One region of the Streptomyces sp. NPDC091292 genome, then DNA from elsewhere that is predicted to be linked to it. Evidence: predicted binding sites of a transcription regulator. Region 1 holds the regulator's gene; the other holds the start of a gene.
The links. The regulator HrcA, encoded in region 1, represses chaperone genes, less so after heat shock. The targets are predictions, from matches to a motif close to TTNGCACTCNGNNNNNCNGAGTGCNAA.
Positions count from the first base shown of each region.

Region 2: the regulator HrcA is predicted to act here: its motif matches at 4,142-4,168, upstream of groL (chaperonin GroEL).

Region 1 is NZ_JBIVUQ010000001.1:582,313-593,018, reverse strand. Features, by position in the region: gene ACIQNU_RS02680 (histidine triad nucleotide-binding protein) at 1-301, opposite strand, end outside; gene ACIQNU_RS02675 (S41 family peptidase) at 413-3,721, opposite strand; gene ACIQNU_RS02670 (VOC family protein) at 3,840-4,232, opposite strand; gene ACIQNU_RS02665 (16S rRNA (uracil(1498)-N(3))-methyltransferase) at 4,296-5,045, opposite strand; gene ACIQNU_RS02660 (nitronate monooxygenase) at 5,042-6,115, opposite strand; gene dnaJ (molecular chaperone DnaJ) at 6,250-7,383, opposite strand; gene hrcA (heat-inducible transcriptional repressor HrcA) at 7,384-8,400, opposite strand; gene ACIQNU_RS02645 (MBL fold metallo-hydrolase) at 8,541-9,299, shown strand; gene ACIQNU_RS02640 (DUF3097 domain-containing protein) at 9,335-10,135, shown strand; gene hemW (radical SAM family heme chaperone HemW) at 10,657-10,706, opposite strand, start outside.
Region 2 is NZ_JBIVUQ010000007.1:349,182-359,887, reverse strand. Features, by position in the region: gene ACIQNU_RS21975 (trehalose-6-phosphate synthase) at 1-268, opposite strand, end outside; gene ACIQNU_RS21970 (glucosyl-3-phosphoglycerate synthase) at 468-1,415, opposite strand; SAM riboswitch class I at 1,593-1,757, shown strand; gene thrC (threonine synthase) at 1,775-3,064, shown strand; gene ACIQNU_RS21960 (MoaD/ThiS family protein) at 3,121-3,396, shown strand; gene ACIQNU_RS21955 (cold-shock protein) at 3,814-4,017, shown strand; gene groL (chaperonin GroEL) at 4,331-5,953, shown strand; gene ACIQNU_RS21945 (alpha/beta fold hydrolase) at 6,066-6,929, opposite strand; partial or broken gene ACIQNU_RS21940 (class I SAM-dependent methyltransferase) at 7,227-7,751, shown strand; gene ACIQNU_RS21935 (MFS transporter) at 7,778-9,451, opposite strand; gene ACIQNU_RS21930 (TetR/AcrR family transcriptional regulator) at 9,448-10,017, opposite strand; gene ACIQNU_RS21925 (PTS transporter subunit EIIC) at 10,074-10,706, opposite strand, start outside.

The DNA of each region.
Region 1 (10,706 bases):
CGGTCTGGCCCGCGCCCGAACCGGTGTTGAAGACGATCCGGAACCCGGTGGCGTCGACCTTGTCCATCGCGGCGACCTCGGCGGCCTCGCGCAGTATGTCCGCGGCGATCTGCGGTTCGGCGGCGGCGAGCGCGGCGGCGTCGGCGTAGTGCACGCGCGGGATGACCAGGACGTGGGTCGGCGCCTGGGGGTTGATGTCGCGGAAGGCGACGGTCGTCTCGGTCTCACGGACGACGGTCGCCGGGACGTCACCCGCGACGATCTTGCAGAACAGGCAGTCGGCCTGCGGCTCTCCGGCCACGGTCACGCCCTCCTCGACGGTCGGAACGGTCTCTCGATCGGTCTGTCGGCATGCTATCCGCCGCCGGGTGCCCGCCCCTCGCGGGCGCGGGCACCCGACCCCTGTCATGGCTCAGCCGAGCGGCGGCAGCTCCGGTGGCGTCTTGGCCGGGTTCTCGGCGAGCGCCGCAAGCGCGATGCGGATCGCCTCGTCCAGCTGAGGATCGCGGCCCGCCGCGTGGTCCTGCGGGGCCTGGACGACCTCGACGTCCGGGTCGACGCCGTGGTTCTCGACGTCCCAGCCGTAACCCTCCAGCCAGAAGGCGTACTTGGGCTGCGTGACGAGCGTGCCGTCGACCAGGCGGTAGCGGCTGTCGATGCCGATGACGCCGCCCCAGGTACGGGTGCCGACGACGGGTCCGATGCCGAGGGCCTTGATCGCGGCGTTGACGATGTCGCCGTCGGAGCCGGAGAACTCGTTGGCGACGGCGACGACGGGCCCGCGCGGGGCGTCCTGCGGATAGCTGAACGGCTGGAGTCCGCGCGGCAGGTCCCAGCCGACGATCCGGCGGGCGAGCTTCTCGATGACGAGCTGCGAGGTGTGACCGCCGCGGTTCTCGCGGACGTCCACGACCAGCCCCTCGCGGGCGACCTCGACCCGCAGGTCCCGGTGGATCTGGGCCCAGCCGGGCGCCTGCATGTCGGGCACGTGGAGGTAGCCGAGGCGGCCCCCGGACTTCTCGTGGACATAGGCGCGCCGGTCGGCGACCCAGGCGTGGTAGCGCAGGGGTTCCTCGTCGTCCAGCGGGACGACCACGACATGCCGGGGCTCGCCGCCGCCCGCGGGCGAGATGGTGAGTTCCACGGCCTTGCCCGCGGTACCGACGAGGAGCGGTCCGGGGCCGGTCACCGGATCGACGGGCCGGCCGGCGACGGCGACGATCGCGTCCCCGGGGCGCACGGCGACACCGGGTGCGGCGAGCGGCGAGTAGGCGTGCGGGTCGGAGGTCTCGGACGGCAGGATGCGGTCGATCCGCCAGGCGCCGGGCTGACGCGTACCGTCACCGCCGTCACCGCCGCCCTCGCCGCCCGCACTCTCCGCGCCGTCCTCGTCGGCGCGCGAGTCGGCCCGTGAGATGTCCGCGCCGAGCAGCCCGAGCCGCGTGTCGGAGTGGCCCCACCCGCCGGTCGGCGTGATGTACGCGTGCGAGGTGCCGAGTTCGCCGTGCACCTCCCAGAGCAGGTCGACCAGGTCGTCGTGGGTGGCGACGCGGTCCAGGACGGGCCGGTACCGGTCGAGTACGCCGTCCCAGTCGACGCCGCCGAGGTCGGCCCGCCAGTAGTTGTCCCGCATCAGGCGGCCGGTCTCGGCGTACATCTGGCGCCACTCGGCGGCCGGGTCGACGGTCTGCCGGACCCGGCCGAGGTCGACGGTGATGTTGGTGTCGCTGTCGTCGTCGGTGGAGGCGCGCCGGTCGCTGGGGACGACCTTGAGCTTGCCGTCGGTCCACAGCAGGACCCGCTTGCCGTCGCCGCTGACGGAGAAGTGGTCGGCGTCGGACGCGAGATGCTCGACGCGCTTCTGGACGAGGTCGTACCGCTCCAGGTCGGTCTTGGGGTCCGGGTCGTCCGGGGTCGCGCGTGAGGCGCCGAGCACGCCGCGCAGCGGGTGGCGCAGCCACAGGAAGCCGTCCTTGGCGGCCCGCAGGGTGGTGTAGCGGGCGGCCTCGACGGGGAAGGGCACGATCCGGTCGGCGAGCCCTTCCAGGTCGATACGGGTGACCGGGGCGCCCTCGCTGTCGGGGGTCTCGTCCTTGTCGGGGGCCTCGAAGGGGCGGCCGTGGCGCTGCGGTCCGAACGGCGACGGGGTCGTCGCGGCGAGCGTGATCAGATGCGGGCGGGAGCCGCCGACGAAGGCGAGATCGAAGACGTGCTCGTCGTAGACCGGGTCGAAGGCGCGCGCGGACAGGAACGCGAGGTGTTTGCCGTCGGTGGTGAAGGCGGGCGCGTAGTCGCGGAAGCGCAGCGGGGTCGCCTCGGTGACGGACAGGTCGGCGGTGTTCGCGAGTTTGAGCTGCCGCAGCGGGCTGGGTCCGGCGTGCGACCAGGCGAGCCAGGCCGAGTCGGGCGAGAAGACGAGCCCGGTGGCGTCGCCGTGCTCCCCTCGGTCGACCTCGCGGACCTCGCCGGTGGCGCGCTCCACGAACAGGACCCGGCCGTCGTGCGAGGCGACGGCGGCGCGGCTGCCGTCGGGCGCCATGGCGAGCGAGAGGACGCGGCCGAGCTGTCCGGCCCCGAGGCGGCGCGGGGTCGCACCGGGCGCGGCGCCGGTGGCGGGGGCGAATTCGAGGGCGTCGTCGCCCTCGGCGTCGGTGACCCAGACGACGTGTTCCTCGCCGTCGGCGCGGAAGGTGCGGGGCAGCCGGGCGCGGACGCCGGGTTCGGCGGCGAGGGCGCGGGCGGGGCCCTCGCGGTGGGTGATCCAGTGGACGGCGCCGCGTACGGCGAGGGCGCTGCCGCGTCCGGTGTGGTCGGGGGCCCCGGCGCCGAACCAGCGGGCGGCGTTGACGGGGTGCGGCTGGAGGTCGGCGCGCTGTCCGCCGAGGCGGATGTCGAGGCGCCGGGCGCCGGTGCCGGGGGTGCCGTCGAGCGTTTCGGGGCCGTCGAGGGTGTCCACGATCCACAGTTCACCGGCGGACGCGTACACGACGCGGGTGCCGTCGGTGGCCGCGTGGCGCGCGTAGAAACCGTCCGTCGCGGTGTGCCGGCGCAGGTCGGAGCCGTCGGCGAGCGACGAGTACAGGGCGCCGACGCCTTCGTGGTCGGAGAGGAACGCGACGCGTTCGCCGACCCACATCGGGTACTCGATGTTCCCGTCGAGCCCTTCGTGCAGCCGGACGAACTCGCCGGAGCCGTCCCGGTCGATCCACAGCTTGCCCGCCGTACCGCCCCGGTACCGCTTCCACCAGGCGGCCTCGCGCCCCATCGGCGCGGACAGCAGCACCACTTGACCGCCGGGCCCGTACGCGACGCCGCCGACCGGTCCGTACGGGAGGGTCTCGGCGGGGCCGCCGTCGAGGGGGACGGCGCGGGCCCAGGAGCGGCGCAGCGATGCCTGGCCGACGGTGCTGACGGCGAGGACGCGGCCGTCGGGCGTCCAGCCGCGCACCGATGTGCGGTCGCTGCCCCAGTGGGTGAGCCGCCGGGACGGGCCGCCGTCGACGGGGGCGAGGTGCACCTCGGGCGCGCCGTCGCGGGTGGACGACCAGGCGACGGTGGTGCCGTCCGGGGAGATCCGGGGGTGGTTCACGGGGATGTTGTCGGCGCTGACCCGCCATGCGCGTCCGCCGTCGAGGGGGGCGATCCAGACGTCGTCCTCGGCCGTGAAGGCGACCAACTCACCGTGAACATGGGGAAACCGGAAGTACGCAGACTGAGTCACGTGATCACCCTAAGCAGCCCCACCGCCTGTGAACAGTGGTTCCGGTGAATGGCCGGGTCCCGCCCACGGCGCTCGCATACCGGACGCGGGTACGGTCAAGTACGGGACGCGGGTGCGGTCAGCCGCGCAGCAGCAGCCACTCCTGCAACTCGACCAGATTGCCCTCGGGATCCTTCAGATGGGCGACGCGCATCCGGTCGGTCATGGCGGACGGGCCCTGGAGGAGGGCGCCGCCGCGCGCGGTGACGTCCGCGCAGTAGGCGTCCAGGTCCTCCACGCGCAGCACGACGAGGGAGCGGTGTCCGACGGCGGTCCCGGCGAGTTCGCCGAGCAGTTCGGCCATCATGGCCCGGTCCTGGAGCGCGATCCCCGCCGACCCGGTGTGCGGGCTGAACTTCTCGTACGGCCCGTCAACGGCGCCCGACTGCGGCTTGAGGCCGAGCACGTCGGCGTAGAAGCGGTAGCAGGCGGGGAAGTCGGAGACGAGCAGCCTCACCTGGGCGAGTTCCAACGGGGCCTCCTTGGATGGCGGTTCTGGGCCGGTGGTTCGGGACCGGTGCTTCGGGACCGGCGTTCAGGACCAGCGGCCGGTGCGGCCGAGCAGCAGCGCCCCGGCCGCGGTCCCGGCGGTCGACGTACGCAGTACGGTACGCCCCAGTCTGTACGCTTTTGCCCCGACGCCGGTGAACAGCTCCAACTCCTCGGGCGCGATGCCGCCCTCGGGGCCGACGACGAGCACGATCTCGCCGCTTGCCGGGAGTTCCGCGCTCGCCAGGGGTTCGCTCGGGTAGTCCCGGTCCTCGTGCAGGACGGCCGCCAGTTCGGCGCGGGCGAGCAGGGCGGCGACCTGCTTGGTGGTCATCGGCTCGGCGATCTCGGGGAACCGGACGCGGCGGGCCTGCTTCCCGGACTCGCGTGCGGTGGCGCGCCACTTGCCGAGCGCCTTGACACCCCGATCGCCCCGCCACTGCGTGACACAGCGGGCCGCGGCCCACGGCACGATCGCGTCGACGCCGGTCTCGGTCATGGTCTCGACGGCGAGTTCGCCGCGGTCCCCCTTGGGCAGCGCCTGGACGACGGTGATCCGGGGGGTCTCCTCGGGTTCGTCGGTGAACGAGTCCATCTGGACCACGAGCCGGTCCTTGCCCTCGGCGGCGAGGACGACGCAGTCCGCCCAGCGCCCGCGCCCGTCGGTCAGGACGACGTCCTCGCCGGGCCGCAGCCGCTTCACGGACACGGCGTGCCGCCCTTCGGCGCCGTCGAGGACATAGCGCCCGGCGGGTCCCGCGTCGAAGTGCGCGACGACGAAGACGGGCGCGGTCATGACGCCCTCCGCAGCACCAGCGCGTCGCCCGCGGCCTCCAGCTCGGCGGTCAGTACCTCGACAAGCTGTCCGGCGGGCAGTTCGCGGGCGAGCCGGTGGCCCTGGCCCGCCCAGAGCGCCATGCCCTGCGGGTCGCCCGCCTTGGCCGCGGCCTTGCGCAGTCCGGCGGTGAGGTGGTGGATCTGCGGGTAGGCGGCGGGCGCGTACGGGCCGTGTTCGCGCATGAAGCGGTTGACGAGGCCGCGTGCGGGGCGGCCCGAGAAGGCGCGGGTGAGCCGGGTGCGGTTGAACAGCGGGTCGGTGAGCGCCTGTTTGTGCAGGACGTGGGCGCCCGACTCGGGGGTGATCAGGAAGGCGGTGCCGAGCTGGGCCGCGTCGGCGCCCGCCGCGAGGACGGAGGCGATCTGGGCGCCGCGCATCAGCCCGCCGGCCGCGATGATCGGGAGCTGCGCGGTCTCGCGGATCTGCGCCACGAGGGTCAGCAGTCCGAGCCCGGCGCCGTCGTTCTCGATGTTGTCGCGGTGGGTGCCCTGGTGGCCGCCCGCCTCGATGCCCTGCGCGATGACGCCGTCCGCTCCGGCCCACTGCACGGTCTGCGCCTCCTCGGGCGTGGTGGCCGTGACGAGGGTGAGGGTGCCGACCTTCTTGAGGGACTCCACGACCTCGCGGGTCGGGCAGCCGAAGTGGAAGGAGACGACCGGGACCGGGTCGTCCACGAGGATCGCCAGCTTGGCCACGTATCCGTCGTCCAGCCCGGCGTCCGTGTCACCGAGCCGGGTCTCGTACCAGGTGGACTCGCCGGCGAGCTGGTGACGGTAGACGGCGATGGCCGCCGGGTCGGCGTGGTCGGGCTGCGGCAGGAAAAGGTTGACACCGAAAGGGCGGGATGTGAGGCCCCGCACCTGCTTGATCTCCTCGTACATCCCGTCGGCGGTCTTGTATCCGGCGGCGAGGAATCCGAGCCCGCCCGCGTCGGAGACGGCCGCCGCGAGCTGGGGCCGGGAAACGCCGCCCGCCATGGGCGCCTGCACGATCGGGCGTGGGAAGAGATCGGTCAGTGCGGAGGACATGACGGCATGTTGTCACGTCCTCCGCACAAGTCCGAATCCAGCCTTACGCCTGGCATATTCCGCTGACCGTAAGGCTTTACCGACGGTAAGTCGGCACCCGTCGGCACCGGTTTCGACCGAAAGTCAGCCGTAATTCAGCGGCCGTTGAAAGCATCCTTCAGGCGGGAGAAGAGCCCCTGTTGTCCTGGCTGAAACTGGCCGGTGGGGCGCTCCTCACCCCGCAGTACGGCCAGCTCCCGAAGGAGCCGCTCCTGTTCCGGATCGAGCTTCGACGGGGTCTGCACCTCGACATGCACGATGAGGTCACCGCGCCCGCCGCCGCGCAGATGGGTCACTCCGCGCCCGTGCTTGGGGATGGACTGCCCGGACTGGGTGCCCGGTCTGATGTCGACCTCTTCGAGGCCGTCCAGCGTCTCCAGGGGCACCTTGGTGCCCAGGGCCGCCGCCGTCATCGGGAGGGTCACCGTGCAGTGCAGATCGTCGCCGCGCCGCTGGAACACGGAGTGCGGCAACTCATGGATCTCGACGTACAGATCACCGGCCGGGCCGCCGCCGGGGCCGACCTCGCCCTCGCCCGCGAGCTGGATCCGGGTGCCGTTGTCGACACCCGCCGGGATCTTCACGGTCAGGGTGCGGCGCGAGCGGACCCGGCCGTCTCCCGCGCACTCCGGGCACGGCGTGGGCACCACGGTGCCGAAGCCCTGGCACTGGGGGCACGGCCGCGAGGTCATGACCTGGCCGAGGAAGGACCGGGTCACCTGCGAGACCTCGCCACGGCCGCGGCACATGTCGCAGGTCTGGGCGCTGGTGCCGGGGGCCGCGCCCTCGCCGTTGCAGGTGGTGCAGACGACGGCCGTGTCGACCTGGATGTCCTTGGTGGTCCCGAAGGCCGCCTCGTCCAGCTCGATCTCCAGCCGGATCATCGCGTCCTGGCCGCGCCGGGTGCGCGAGCGGGGGCCGCGCTGGGACGCCGTGCCGAAGAAGGCGTCCATGATGTCCGAGAAGTTGCCGAAGCCACCGGCTCCGAAACCGCCCGCGCCGCCGCCCGCCTGCGAGAGCGGGTCACCGCCGAGGTCGTAGACCTGCTTCTTCTGCGGGTCCGACAACACCTCGTAGGCGGCGTTGATCTCCTTGAACCGCTCCTGGGTCTTCGGGTCGGGGTTCACGTCCGGATGCAGCTCGCGCGCGAGCCTCCGGAACGCCTTCTTGATCTCGTCCTGGGAAGCGTCGCGGCGCACGCCGAGTACGGCGTAATAGTCCGTGGCCACTTACGACTCCGCCAGGATCTGTCCGACGTAACGTGCCACTGCGCGTACTGCTCCCATCGTTCCCGGGTAGTCCATGCGGGTCGGGCCGACCACGCCGAGCTTGGCCACTGCCTCGCCGCCCGAACCGTAGCCCACCGACACGACGGACGTGGAGTTGAGTCCCTCATGCGCGTTCTCATGACCGATCCGTACGGTCATGCCCGAATCCTTGGCCTCGCCCAGGAGCTTGAGAAGCACGACCTGCTCCTCAAGGGCCTCCAGGACGGGCCGGATCACCAGAGGGAAGTCGTGCCCGAAGCGGGTGAGATTGGCGGTGCCGCCGATCATCAACCGCTCCTCCGTCTCCTCGACCAGCGTCTCCAGCAGGGTGGAGAGCACGGTCGAGACGATGCCGCGGTCCTCCGCCTCGAAGGCGTCCGGCAGATCCTGCACCAACTGCGGCACATCCGTGAAGCGGCGGCCCGCGACCCTGCTGTTGAGCCGGGCCCGCAGATCGGCCACCGACGCCTCACCGAAGGGCGCCGGGCAGTCGACCATCCGCTGCTCGACCCGGCCGGTGTCCGTGATCAGGACGAGCATCACGCGGGCCGGCGCCAGCGAAAGCAGCTCGACATGGCGCACCGTCGAGCGGGTCAGCGAGGGGTACTGCACGACGGCGACCTGCCGGGTGAGCTGCGCGAGCAGCCGCACGGTCCGGCCCACCACGTCGTCCAGGTCGACGGCGCCGTCGAGGAAGTTCTGGATCGCCCGGCGCTCGGGCGCCGTCATCGGCTTCACGCCCGCGAGCTTGTCGACAAAAAGCCGGTACCCCTTGTCGGTGGGGATCCGTCCGGCGCTGGTGTGCGGCTGGGCGATGTACCCCTCGTCCTCCAGGGCCGCCATGTCGTTGCGCACGGTCGCCGGTGAGACGCCGAGGCTGTGCCGCTCGGTCAGCGCCTTGGAGCCGACGGGCTCCTCGGTGCCGACATAGTCCTGGACGATGGCGCGCAGCACTTCGAGCCTGCGTTCACTGAGCATCGCGCGCACCTCCAGCAATGTGTGTTCCCTGCCCCTCTGGCACTCAGAGCAGGCGAGTGCCAGCATTCCCGGAGCCAGTGTACGGCCGGTGGGTACGCCGGTAGCAAGGCCGGGCGCGACCTATGTCGTAGCGTCGCGGTATGGGCATCGGTACGGGTATCCCTCCGGGGATCGCTTGGGAAGAGCCGGGGTGGGAACGGCTGGCCTCCGGGGTCGGCCGGCGCCGCCTTCCCGCCTGGGACTGCACGGCGGGTCTGGTCGCCGGGGCCGACAGCGCGCTGCTGGTCGACAGCGGCGGGACGGTACGCGAGGGGGCGGACCTGCGCCGGGACACCATGCGGCTCCTCGGCGCGGGCCGCCGGGTCACGCATGTCGCGCTGACGCATCCGCACTTCGACCATGTCCTGGGCACATCGGCGTTCGCGGGCGTGGAGGTGTACGGGGCGCTGGGCGCGGGCGAGATCCTCACGCGGGGCGCGGACGAGCTGCGTACGGACGCGGTACGGCACGGAGCCGACCCGAGGGCCGCCGCGGAGGCCGTCGAGCTGCTGGTCCGCCCCCGGTACGAGGTTCCCGTACCCGGCGAGTGGACGCTCGACCTGGGCGGCGGGGTGCGGGTGCTCCTGGTGAACCTGGGCGCCGCGCACTCGGGCCACGATCTGGCGGTCGTCGTGCCCGGCTCTCCCCGGGTCGTGTTCTGCGGCGACCTGGTCGAGGAGTCGGGCGAACCGCAGGCCGGCCCGGACGCGGTCCCGTCACGGTGGCCGGCCGCCCTGGACCGCCTCCTGGAGCTGGGCGGCGAGGACGCGCGGTACGTCCCCGGGCACGGTTCTGTCGTGAATGCGGAGTTCGTCCGGTCCCAGCGTGACCGCCTGACCAGGAGATTCGGCGTGTCGTGAGCCACGCCCGGCCCCTTCTTCCTATCGTCGGTCGAATGCGCCAGTACTCGCCGGACCTGACTCCGCCGTGGAAGAAGAAGCAGCCCGTACCCGAGGTACCGGCCGAGCCGGGGCTCGTGGTCGAGGAGCCGGGTACGGGGTTCTGCGGTGCGGTGATCCGGTGCGAGGCGGGGACGGTCACGCTGGAGGACCGGTTCGGCAAGCACCGGGTGTTCCCGCTGGAGCCGCGCGGATTCCTGCTGGAGGGCAAGGTGGTGACCCTGGTCCGGGCCGCCACGGGCGCCCCCTCGCGACCGGCCCGTACCGCGTCCGGTTCGGTGGCGGTGCCGGGCGCTCGGGCGCGGGTGGCCCGCGCCGGTCGGATCTACGTCGAAGGCCGGCACGACGCGGAACTCGTCGAGAAGGTGTGGGGCGACGACCTCCGGATCGAGGGCGTGGTGGTCGAGTACCTGGAGGGCGTGGACGATCTCCCGGCGATCGTCGCGGAGTTCGCACCGGGCCCCGACGCCCGGCTCGGCGTCCTGGTCGACCACCTCGTACCCGGCAGCAAGGAGTCCCGCATCGCGGCGGAGATCACCAGCGAGTACGCCCTGGTGGTGGGCCACCCGTACATCGACATCTGGGAAGCAGTGAAGCCGACCACCATCGGCATCCCGGAGTGGCCCCGGATCCCCCGGGGCCAGGACTGGAAGACGGGCGTCTGCAGGGCGCTGCGCTGGCCTGACCAGACGGGGATGGCGTGGCAGCGGATTCTGGCTTCCGTACAGAGCTACAGGGATCTGGAACCGGAACTTCTGGGGTCGGTGGAACGGTTGATCGACCACGTGACGGAGTGACGCTCCGCGGGTGGACCGGACATTCGGGTGCAGGTCGGATGCGTCCTGTTGCGCAGTTCCCCGCGCCCCTGAGGGGGGTGGCGAAGGCCGACTATCGACTGCGGGCCGTCGGCCGTTTTGCGCAGTTCCCCGCGCCCCTGAAAGAGACGGCTGACGCCCGTTGTCGACTGCCGGCCGCGCCCGCTTTCCAAGGGGCGCGGGGAACTGCGCACCCCGCCACACCCAACCCGCACCCCAACAACCGGCCCCACCACCCCCCTCAGGGGCGCGGGGAACTGCGCGACAAGCCACACACGACCCACGGGTGACCACCGGCCCCAGCCCCCCCTCTCCAGGGGCGCGGGGAACTGCGCACCCAGCCACACACGACCCGCACCCCAACAACCAGCCCCACCACCCCCTCAGGGGCGCGGGGAACTGCGCAACAAACCACACCCAACCCGCACCCGACCACCGGCCCCACCCACCCCCTCTTCAGGGGCGCGGGGAACTGCGCACCCCGCCACACCCAACCCGCACCCTCAGTCGACCAGATCCCGCACCACCGCATCAGCCAAAAGCCGCCCCCGCA
Region 2 (10,706 bases), on a different contig from region 1:
CGTCGGGCGGGATGCCGAGCATCCGGACGCGCTGGCCGCCCGTGTCGGCGGGGTCGAGCGCCCCGCCCGTCCGCCGGACCGCCTCACGGTCGCCCTCGCCGAGGGCCGCGCACACCCACACGGCGCCGGCGTCAGGACCGATCGCCGACAGCCCCGAGACGAGCCCGCCACCACCTCGCCGTACGCCCAGGGAACCGTCCTCACGGACGTCGTACGAGACCGGACCGCGGTTCGACGCCACGAGGACGTGCCCTTGCGCAAAACCCATATCCGCATACCTGGCCCACCCCACGACCCCTCAAACACGCCCGGCCTGTATACGACCGGGGCTTGGCGCATTGCCTGGGTCCCGCGGGGACAGCTTTCCGCCGGGCTGTGTCCCGCAGGGACAACGCGTGGGCCTCCGTCGGGCTTCGTCCCGCAGGGACGCAGGGGTGCCGATGCCCCGCAGGGGCGAGGCCCGGTCACTACGCCACGCGTCGCGTCGCGTACTCCGCGATGTCCTCCATCGGCGGGCGCTCCTCCGTGTCCACCCGGTAGGTGCGGGGCTCGAAACCCCGCTCGCCGCGTTCGAACTGGGTGAGTTCGGGGCGGACCAGGTGGCCTCGGGCCAGCCGGAGCTGGGCGGTGCGGTAGATCGCGGCGGCCATGCGGCCGAGCGCCTGGCCGTCCTGGTGGCGGTGCTTGCGTACGCCGACGTCGACCTGCGCGAGGGCGTCGAGGCCGACCGTGTGCAGGGAGTCGACCAGGAGGCCCAGCTCCACGCCGTACCCGACGGGGAACGGGAGCCGTTCCAGGAGCGTCCTGCGGACCGCGTACTCGCCGCCGAGCGGCTGCACGAACCCCGCGAGCAGCGGCCAGTGCAGATTCAGCAGCGGGCGCGCCATCAGCTCGGTGACCCGGCCGCCCTGCCCCTCGGCCGAGCCGAGCGGCCGGTCGTACATCGCCTTGACGAACTGGACCTCCGGCTCGGTCAGCAGCGGCCCCACGATCCCGGAGACGAAGTCCGCCGAGAACTCGCGCAGATCCGCGTCGACGAAGCACACGATGTCGCCGCCGGTGACCAGGAGCGACCGCCACAGCACCTCGCCCTTGCCGGGCACAGCGGGCAGCCGCGGCAGGATCTCGTCCCGGTGCACCACGCGTGCGCCGGCCGCGGAGGCCACCTCGGCGGTCCGGTCCGTGGAGCCGGAGTCGATCACCACCAGCTCGTCCACGAGCGGCACCGACCGCGTCATCAGCTCCCGCCGGATCACGGTGACGATCTCGCCGACCGTCTCCTCCTCGTCCAGGGCGGGCAGCACGACGCTCACCGATGTCCCGGTGGCCCGTTTGGCGGCCAGGAGGTGGCGCAGGGGACGGTCGGACACGGACCAGGAGCGCTCGGTCAGCCAGCGCTCGACATCTTCCAGCACGGTCAGCGGCTCCTTCGCGGTCGACAAGGGGGGCCGGTACCGCCACCGGGGCGGCGGATTGTTACGTTCGTCTCGGGGTTCGGACGACTATCTCAACTGTCCTGGCCTTCGGTTACAGTCTTGAACAACGCCGGTGACCATCGCATGTCGGGGGTCGCCGCGACCACAACTTCATACCGCTCATCCAGAGGGGCAGAGGGATACGGCCCGTTGAAGCCCCGGCAACCCTCCAGCCGGTCTCGTCCGTGATCAAGGTGAATTCCGATCATGTCCGCGAGGCTCCCGGCTAGGGAAGGTGCCAAATCCGTCTCATGGCGAAACGCGCCATGAGGAAGATGAGGAGAAAGGGCCTCGCCTCCATGGCTGTACAGACTGTCGCTCCCGCCACCGACACCGTAGACCTGGGCCCCGCATCGGCCCTCTCGTGTCGCGAGTGCGGCGAGAGGTTCCCGCTCGGCCCGATCTTCGCCTGCGAGCTGTGTTTCGGCCCGCTCGAAGTGGCGTACGACCTGCCGCTCGGTGACCCGGAAGCGCTCCGTAAGAAGATCGAGTCGGGCCCCGACAACATCTGGCGGTACGCGCCGCTGCTGCCCGTCCCCGCCGATGTCGCGTCCAAGCCGAATCTGAACCCGGGCTGGACGAAGCTGGTCAAGGCCGACAACCTGGCCCGGGAACTGGGGGTCCAGCCCGGCAAGCTGTTCATCAAGGACGACTCGGGCAACCCCACGCACTCCTTCAAGGACCGTGTCGTCGCGCAGGCCATCGAGGCCGCCCGCGCCTTCGGTTTCACGACCCTCTCGTGTTCCTCCACGGGCAACCTGGCCGGCGCGGTCGGCGCCGCCGCCGCCCGCGCGGGCTTCCGCTCCTGCGTGTTCATCCCGCACGACCTGGAGCAGGGCAAGGTCGTCATGGCCGCGGTCTACGGCGGCGAGCTGGTCGGCATCGAGGGCACGTACGACGACGTGAACCGTTTCTGCTCCGAGCTGATCGGCGACCCGCTGGGCGAGGGCTGGGGCTTCGTCAACGTCAATCTGCGCCCGTACTACGGCGAGGGCTCCAAGACCCTGGCGTACGAGATCTGTGAGCAGCTCGGCTGGGAGATCCCGGACCAGCTCGTCATCCCGATCGCCTCGGGCTCCCAGCTCACGAAGATCGACAAGGGGCTCCAGGAGCTGATCAAGCTGGGGCTCGTCGCCGACAAGCCGTACAAGATCTTCGGCGCCCAGGCCGAGGGCTGCTCGCCGGTGTCCGCCGCCTTCAAGGCCGGGCACGACGTGGTGAAGCCGCAGAAGCCGAACACCATCGCCAAGTCCCTCGCCATCGGCAACCCGGCCGACGGCCCCTACGTCCTCGACATCGCGCGCCGTACCGGCGGCGCCGTGGACGACGTGGACGACGAGCAGGTGGTCGACGCGATCAAGCTGCTCGCGCGGACCGAGGGCATCTTCGCCGAGACGGCCGGGGGCGTGACCGTCGGTGTCACGCGCAAGCTCATCGACGCGGGCCTGCTCGACCCCGCGCTGACGACGGTCGTGCTGAACACCGGCGACGGCCTGAAGACCCTGGACGCGGTGGCGCCGACGACCGGCCCGACAGCGACCATCCGCCCGAGCCTGGACGCGTTCCGCGACGCGGGCCTGGCCCGCTGAATCCCCCGCTGAATCCCCCGACGAATACACGACGGATCGACCGGAAAGGCCGGAACATGAGCGTCAACGTCCGCATCCCCACCATTTTGCGTACCTACACCGGCGGCCGGGCCGAGGTCGCCGCCGAGGGCACGACCCTCGCCGAGGTCATCGCCGACCTGGAGAAGAACCACGCCGGGATCTCCGCCCGCGTCCTGGACGACCAGGGCAAGCTGCGCCGCTTCGTGAACGTGTACGTGAACGACGACGACGTCCGCTTCGAGCAGGGCCTCCAGACGGCCACGCCGGACGGTGCCGGTGTCTCCATCATCCCGGCGGTCGCGGGCGGCTGACACGGCGGCTGACGCAGCGTTACCCCTGTTGCCCCCTCCGCGAGAGAAGCGGAGGGGGCAATTCTGTGGGATTGAACGCGATAGAGTTGGGGAAAGGCGTCGCGCGTCGATGCCGCACGCATATGAGTTCTCGGTCGAACGGCGACAAGAAGTAGCCAAAGCGCCCCGCCCCTTTGCGCCTTAGATGGCTTTTGCCGGGCCCGACTTGCCCTGAATTCTATTCAATCAGCCGGAAATTTCCGATCACGCGTGCCCAGATTTCTCGTCCGATTGACCTGTTGCAGACGGCAGTTGGGCAGATACATTCAGCGGCGGTCGACGCGTTCCGGCGCACACCCCCAGCCGTTGGGGGGTGAGGTCTGACCCGGGTCCGCGAAGTGTGGTCCCGTGCAAGGGCCAGTAATAGGGGAGTTAGGCATGGCTCAGGGCACCGTCAAGTGGTTCAACGCGGAGAAGGGCTACGGCTTCATCGCGGTCGACGGTGGTGCGGATGTTTTCGTCCACTACAGCGCGATTCAGATGGACGGCTATCGCACCCTGGAAGAGGGCCAGCGGGTCGAGTTCGAGATCTCGCAGGGTCAGAAGGGGCCGCAGGCGGACATGGTCAAGCTCGCCGTCTGATCTCGGCGCGATCGACCACCGACGCACTCACGCGACACACTCAACCGAAGGGTCCGCGTCCCAGGCATGGGGCGCGGACCCTTCGCGTATGCCCCCGCCGTGCGCCCGTGGTCTCCCCAAGCCGCTTGCACTCGGGTGGGGCGAGTGCTAATCATTGGCGTTAGCACTCTCCAGGTGAGAGTGACAGAACTTGGATCGGGCCGGCGAGGTCCACGGGCCGGGTGGGGCAAGGAACCACAAGGGCCGGGACCGTCCGTCGCGGGCGCCGACACGATCCGGAGCAATCCACCCCTGTCCGGGAGGACCACTTCACATGGCCAAGATCATCGCGTTCGACGAGGAGGCACGGCGCGGTCTGGAGCGCGGTATGAACCAGCTCGCCGACGCCGTCAAGGTCACCCTTGGCCCCAAGGGCCGCAACGTCGTCCTTGAGAAGAAGTGGGGCGCCCCCACGATCACCAACGATGGTGTCTCCATCGCCAAGGAGATCGAGCTTGAGGACCCTTACGAGAAGATCGGCGCCGAGCTGGTCAAGGAGGTCGCCAAGAAGACGGACGACGTAGCCGGTGACGGCACGACGACCGCGACCGTCCTGGCCCAGGCGCTCGTCCGCGAAGGTCTGCGGAACGTAGCGGCCGGTGCCAACCCGATGGCCCTCAAGCGCGGTATCGAGAAGGCCGTCGAGGCTGTCTCCGCCGCCCTGCTTGAGCAGGCCAAGGACGTGGAGACCAAGGAGCAGATCGCTTCGACGGCCTCCATCTCCGCCGCCGACACCCAGATCGGCGAGCTGATCGCCGAGGCGATGGACAAGGTCGGCAAGGAAGGCGTCATCACCGTCGAGGAGGCCCAGACCTTCGGTCTGGAGCTGGAGCTGACCGAGGGGATGCGCTTCGACAAGGGCTACATCTCGGCCTACTTCGCCACCGACATGGAGCGGATGGAGGCGTCGCTCGACGACCCCTACATCCTGATCGCCAACTCCAAGATCGGCAGTGTCAAGGACCTCATCCCGCTCCTGGAGAAGGTCATGCAGTCGGGCAAGCCGCTGCTGATCATCGCCGAGGACGTCGAGGGCGAGGCCCTGTCGACCCTGGTCGTCAACAAGATCAAGGGCACCTTCAAGTCCGTCGCCGTCAAGGCCCCGGGCTTCGGTGACCGCCGCAAGGCCATGCTCGGCGACATCGCGATCCTCACGGGTGGCGAGGTCATCTCCGAGGAGGTCGGCCTCAAGCTGGAGAACGCCGGGCTCGACCTGCTCGGCCGCGCCCGCAAGGTCGTCATCACCAAGGACGAGACCACCATCGTCGACGGCGCCGGCTCCGCCGACCAGGTCGCCGGGCGGGTCAACCAGATCCGCGCCGAGATCGAGAACAGCGACTCGGACTACGACCGCGAGAAGCTCCAGGAGCGTCTGGCGAAGCTGGCCGGCGGCGTGGCCGTCATCAAGGCCGGCGCCGCCACCGAGGTGGAGCTGAAGGAGCGCAAGCACCGCATCGAGGACGCGGTGCGCAACGCCAAGGCCGCCGTCGAGGAAGGCATCGTCGCCGGTGGTGGCGTGGCCCTGCTCCAGGCGTCCGCGGTCTTCGAGAAGCTGGAGCTGGAAGGCGACGAGGCCACCGGTGCCAACGCCGTCAAGCTCGCCCTGGAGGCCCCGCTCAAGCAGATCGCCGTCAACGGCGGCCTTGAGGGCGGCGTCGTCGTGGAGAAGGTGCGCAACCTGGCCGTCGGCCACGGTCTGAACGCCGCCACGGGTGAGTACGTCGACATGATCGCCGAAGGCATCATCGACCCGGCGAAGGTCACGCGCTCCGCGCTGCAGAACGCCGCCTCCATCGCGGCGCTCTTCCTCACCACCGAGGCCGTCATCGCCGACAAGCCGGAGAAGGCCGGCGCCGCGGCGCCGGGCGGCATGCCGGGCGGAGACATGGACTTCTGACCGACCCTCCAGGTCGATCACCGTCCTAGCGCCCTAGCTACGCCCAAAGGCGGCACCCCTCTCCCAGGGGGTGCCGCCTTCGGTCGTTCGTGGGCGCGGATCTTTACGGGGTCTATGCCGCCCGCGCCAGGAACTCCGCGACGATCCGGGTGAATTGGCCGGGGTCGTCGAGCCAGGGATGGTGTCCTGCGGCCGGCTGGACGACCGTCTCGGCCCTCGGGAGCAGCGACGCGACCGTGGCGGCGGTCCGGGGGAGCGGACCGGTGTCCCACTCGCCCGCGAGGATGAGGACCGGCGCGTCCAGGGCGGCCAGCGCCGTGCGGTTCTCGGCGACGGACCCGAAGGCGCCGGGGGACGCGTACATCCGCGCTGCCTCCTCGTTGGTCTGCGCCACCTCGGACTCTGCGTGGGCCTTGGCCGCCGCGTCCCAACGCCCGTAGAAGAAGGGGAGAGCCGCCTCCCAGTCGGCGTCCGCCGCGGTGCCCGCCCAGATCCTCTCGTACGCGTCGCGCGCCGCCGCGAACCACGGCTCGCCCGCGCGCAGCGCGGCGCCCTCGTGCCGGTGCGCCACCGTGAAGTCGACACCGAGGCAGCGCGCGCGGGCCGTGACCAGGGTGAGGCTGCGGATCCGGTGCGGATACCGGGCCGCGTGCAGCAGGGCGAGGTCGCCGGCCGCCGAGTGCGCCAGCACGTCGATCCGGTCGAGACCCAGGTGCTCGCGGAGCGCCTCCACATCCGCCACCTGCCGGTCGCAGCGGTAGGTCGCCGGGTCCGACGGCGTGCCCGACGCGCCGGTGCCGCGCAGGTCGAGCAGGACGAGTCGGCGGTGCCGTGCCAGTCCGCCGAGGTCACCGAGGTAGGCGGCGGCCCGCATCGGTCCGCCGGGCAGGCAGAGCAGGGGCTCGCCGTCGCCGCAGTCGCTTTCGATGACGCGGTACGCGAGGAGAGTTCCGTCGGGGGCCGTGAAGGTGGGCATACGGGCATCGTCGTGAGCGTGCGGTGCGCGCGGCAACGGCTTTTGCGGGATTTCGCAGGCAGGGAGGGGGCGGAAAGCGGGCTGTGGTGGGGTGTGGTCGGGGGCTGGCGGGGGGTTCTGGGGGTGGGTGAGGGGTGGGGGTGCCGGAGGGCGGGGGAGGGGGTGAGGTGGGCGTCCGGGGGGTTGGAGTAATGGGTCTGACCTGGGGTTTTACCGTTGTGCGGGATAGAATTTCCCCTGGCGGAAGGGGAGTTCGTGGAGCGGGAAATTCGTAGTGTTGATGATGTGCTGCGGCTGATGGACCGGTTGTTCGAGGTCGGGGCCGATCGGTGGGGGGAGGGTGGGGTCTCCTGGTGGGACGGGTTTTACTCGGATCGGTCGCGGGGTGTGCCGTTCTTCGTGGCTAAGCCCGATGAGAGCCTGGTGTCGTATGTCGAGCGGGGGGTGGTCCCGGCCGGGCGGGCGCTGGATCTCGGGTGCGGGCCCGGTCGTAACGCCCTGTATCTCGCCTTGGTCGGGTTCGAGGTCGACGCTGTGGATCTGTCGTCCGTCGCCATTGATTGGGGGCGGGAGCGGGCCCGGGACGCCGGGGTCGATGTGCGGTTCCGGTGCGGGGACGCCTTTGCCCTCGCGGGCGGTGAACTCGGCGGACCTTACGACCTCATCCATGACTCCGGGTGCTTCCACCATCTGCCGCCGCACCGCCGGGTCAGCTACCTCGCCCTCCTCGACAGCCGTCTCGCGCCCGGCGGACATCTCGCCCTGACCTGCTTCGCCGCCGGTGCCATGGGGTCGGAGCTGTCCGACGCGGAGCTGTACCGGGCGGGTGGGCTTCAGGGTGGGCTCGCCTATTCGCCGGAGGCGCTGCGCTGGATCTTCTCCGATCTCACGGAGGTGGAACTCCGGCGTATGCGGGACGAGTCCGAGGATTCGGCGTGCTTCGGTGAGTCCTTTCTGTGGACGGCGCTGTTCCGGCGGGACTGAGGGTCACCCGGTCCGGTCTGCTCGGTGGGTGGTGTGGTGCGGTGTTTCAGGGTGCGGTATGTGAACAGGCTGCCCGCCGTCAGGGCCGCCGTGGCGATGGTCAGGGTGAGGGTGTAGCCGTTGTCGAAGGCGGTGGTGGCCGAGTCCAGGAGGGTGCCGGAGTCCGCCGGGGAGAGGTCGCCCGCCGCCGCGCGGGCCTCGTCCAGGCTGTCGGACGCCGTGGCGGGCGCGCCCGCCGGGAGGGTGACGGTCGACGTGTAGACGGCGGTCAGGACGCTGCCGAGGACGGCGACACCGGTGAGGCTGCCCAGTTCGTACGAGACCTCTTCGACGGAGGACGCCATTCCGGCGCGGTGCGCGGGGGCGCCGCCGATGATCGCGGCCGACGCCGCCGTCATGACCGTACCGAGACCGGCGCCCGCCAGGAGCAGGCCGGGCACGACCCACGCCGAGCCGCGCCCGTCGGCGAGGAGCGGACCCGCGCCCGGCGTGAGCAGGATCGTGAGCGCGGTCCCGAGCGCGCCGGCGAGCAACCCGCCGCCGATCAGGGTCCGGACCGGTACGCGGTAGACCAGACCGCCCGTGGCGATGCCCGCCGGCAGAGCGCCCAGGGCGAAGGCGGCGACGAGGAGTCCGGAGGTGAGCGGGGTGAGGCCGAGGACGAGTTGGAGGCGCTGGGTCAGGACGAGTTGGACACCGGCGGTGGCGAACATCGACAGGCCCGCGCCGAGGACACCGATGAGGAGCTGCCGGTTGCGGAAGAGGGCGAAGTCGATCAGCGGGTAGGTCTGGCCGCGCTGGCGCCGTACGAAGGTGAGGAAGCCGATGGCCGAGACCAGCAACGCGACTGCTGCGTAAGCGAGTTCGCGGTCGGCTCCCGGCTTGGCCATTTCCTTGATCGCGTAGACGAGGCCGACCAGGCCGACCATGACCTGGAGCGAGGCGACGGCGTCCCAGGGGCGGTCCTTGCTGCCGGAGCCGCCCGGTGCGAGCAGTACTGTCGCCACGAGGGCGGCCAGCACCACGGGGACGTTGACCAGGAACACCGAGCCCCACCAGAAGTGGTCGAGCAGCAGCCCGCCCAGGACCGGGCCGAGCGCGGTGCCGACCACCGCCATCGTCCCCCACACCCCGATCGCGATACCGCGCTCACGCTCGTCCTCGAAGGTGATGCGGATCAGGGACAGCGTCGCCGGCATCATCGCCGCCGCGCCGACCGCGAGGAACGCCCGCGCGGCGATCAGGACGGCCGCCGAGGGGGCGAACGCGGCCACCAGGGACGCCGTACCGAACAGGACGAGTCCGGTCAGGAACATCCGTTTGTGGCCGACGCGGTCGCCCAGGGTGCCGGCGCCGAGCAGCAGCCCGGCCATGACCAGTGGGTAGGCGTTGATGATCCACAGCTTGTGGGAGGCGTCGGCTTGCAGGTCGGAGGTCAGGGTGGGGAGGGCGGTGTAGAGGACGGTCATGTCCACGGAGATCAGGAGCAGCCCCGCCGAGACGGTGACCAGGACCCACCAGCGGCGTGCGTTGTTCATGACGTACCGCCCGGCGTCCGGCGGGCAGTCGTCCGTGGCTCCGTGAGCGCGATCATCCTGCGGCGCACGGCGTCCTTCACCTCGGGTGAGAGCGTGACCTCCGTGGTCGCCCGGAACAGCCACAGCCCGTCCGCCGCCATCCGCGCCAGGAACAGCTCCACCGCGTCCGGGTCCGGATCGGACGGTTCCGGCACCCAGCGCTCGGCCAGTTCGTCCCACACCCGCGCCAGCTCCGGTTCGGTCGCCGACTGCACCATGAAGGCGAGTTCCGCCTTGCTCGCCCCGCTGGTCGCGCCGAACCGCACATAGGCGGCGGCCCGCTCGCGCGGCGTCGACTCGTCGAACGGTTTGCCCAGCTCGGCGAGCAGGTGGCCGTGGAACTCCTCGGTCAGATGCCGTTGGATCGCCACCAGGAGCGCGTCCCGGGTGCGGAAGTGGTACATCAGGCCGGGCTTGGTCAGGCCGGCCTCCTCGGCCGCCGCGTCCAGGGTCAGGGCGGTGATACCCGCGCGTTCGACCACGCGGACGGCCGCTTCGAGGATGTGGGTCTTGGAGCTGGGGCGCATGGCCGTAACTTTACCATCCGGAAGGTAAAGTTACGAAGGGGGCGGCGGCGTCGCTGTCAGGCGTTCGCCGGTTCGGGATCCGGTTCCGGCGCGGGGGTACGGGCGTCCGGGGCGTCCGGCGCGTCCGCGTTCAGATCCGTCAGCATCTGGGGGCTGAAGCCGAAGAAGTACGTCGCCAGGAAGCCCGCGAGGTACCCGGTCAGGAGACCGGCGCCGTAGATGGCGACCGTCGTACCGAGGCCGTGGTTGCCGTCCAGGAGCGGGAACAGGGCCCAGCCCGACGGGCCGATCGCGGTCGAGCCGACCTTGTCGCCGATCATCGAGAAGAAGCCGACGAACGCGCCGCCCGCCGCTCCGCCCACGCACGCCGTGATGAACGGGCGCCCGAGGGGCAGCGAAACACCGTAGATGAGGGGTTCGCCCACGCCCAGGAAACCGGCCGGCAGCGCCGACTTGATCGTGTTGCGGATCGACCGGTTGTGGCGCAACCGCAGGTAGACCGCGATGGCCGCGCCGACCTGGCCCGCGCCCGCCATCGCCAGGATGGGCAGCAGCACCGTGTAGCCCTGCTGCTCGATCAGGGTGGTGTGGATAGGGATCAGCGCCTGGTGCAGCCCCAGCATCACCAGCGGCAGGAACAGTCCGCCGAGGACCAGGCCCGCGAAGGCGCCCGTGTGGTCGAGGAGCCA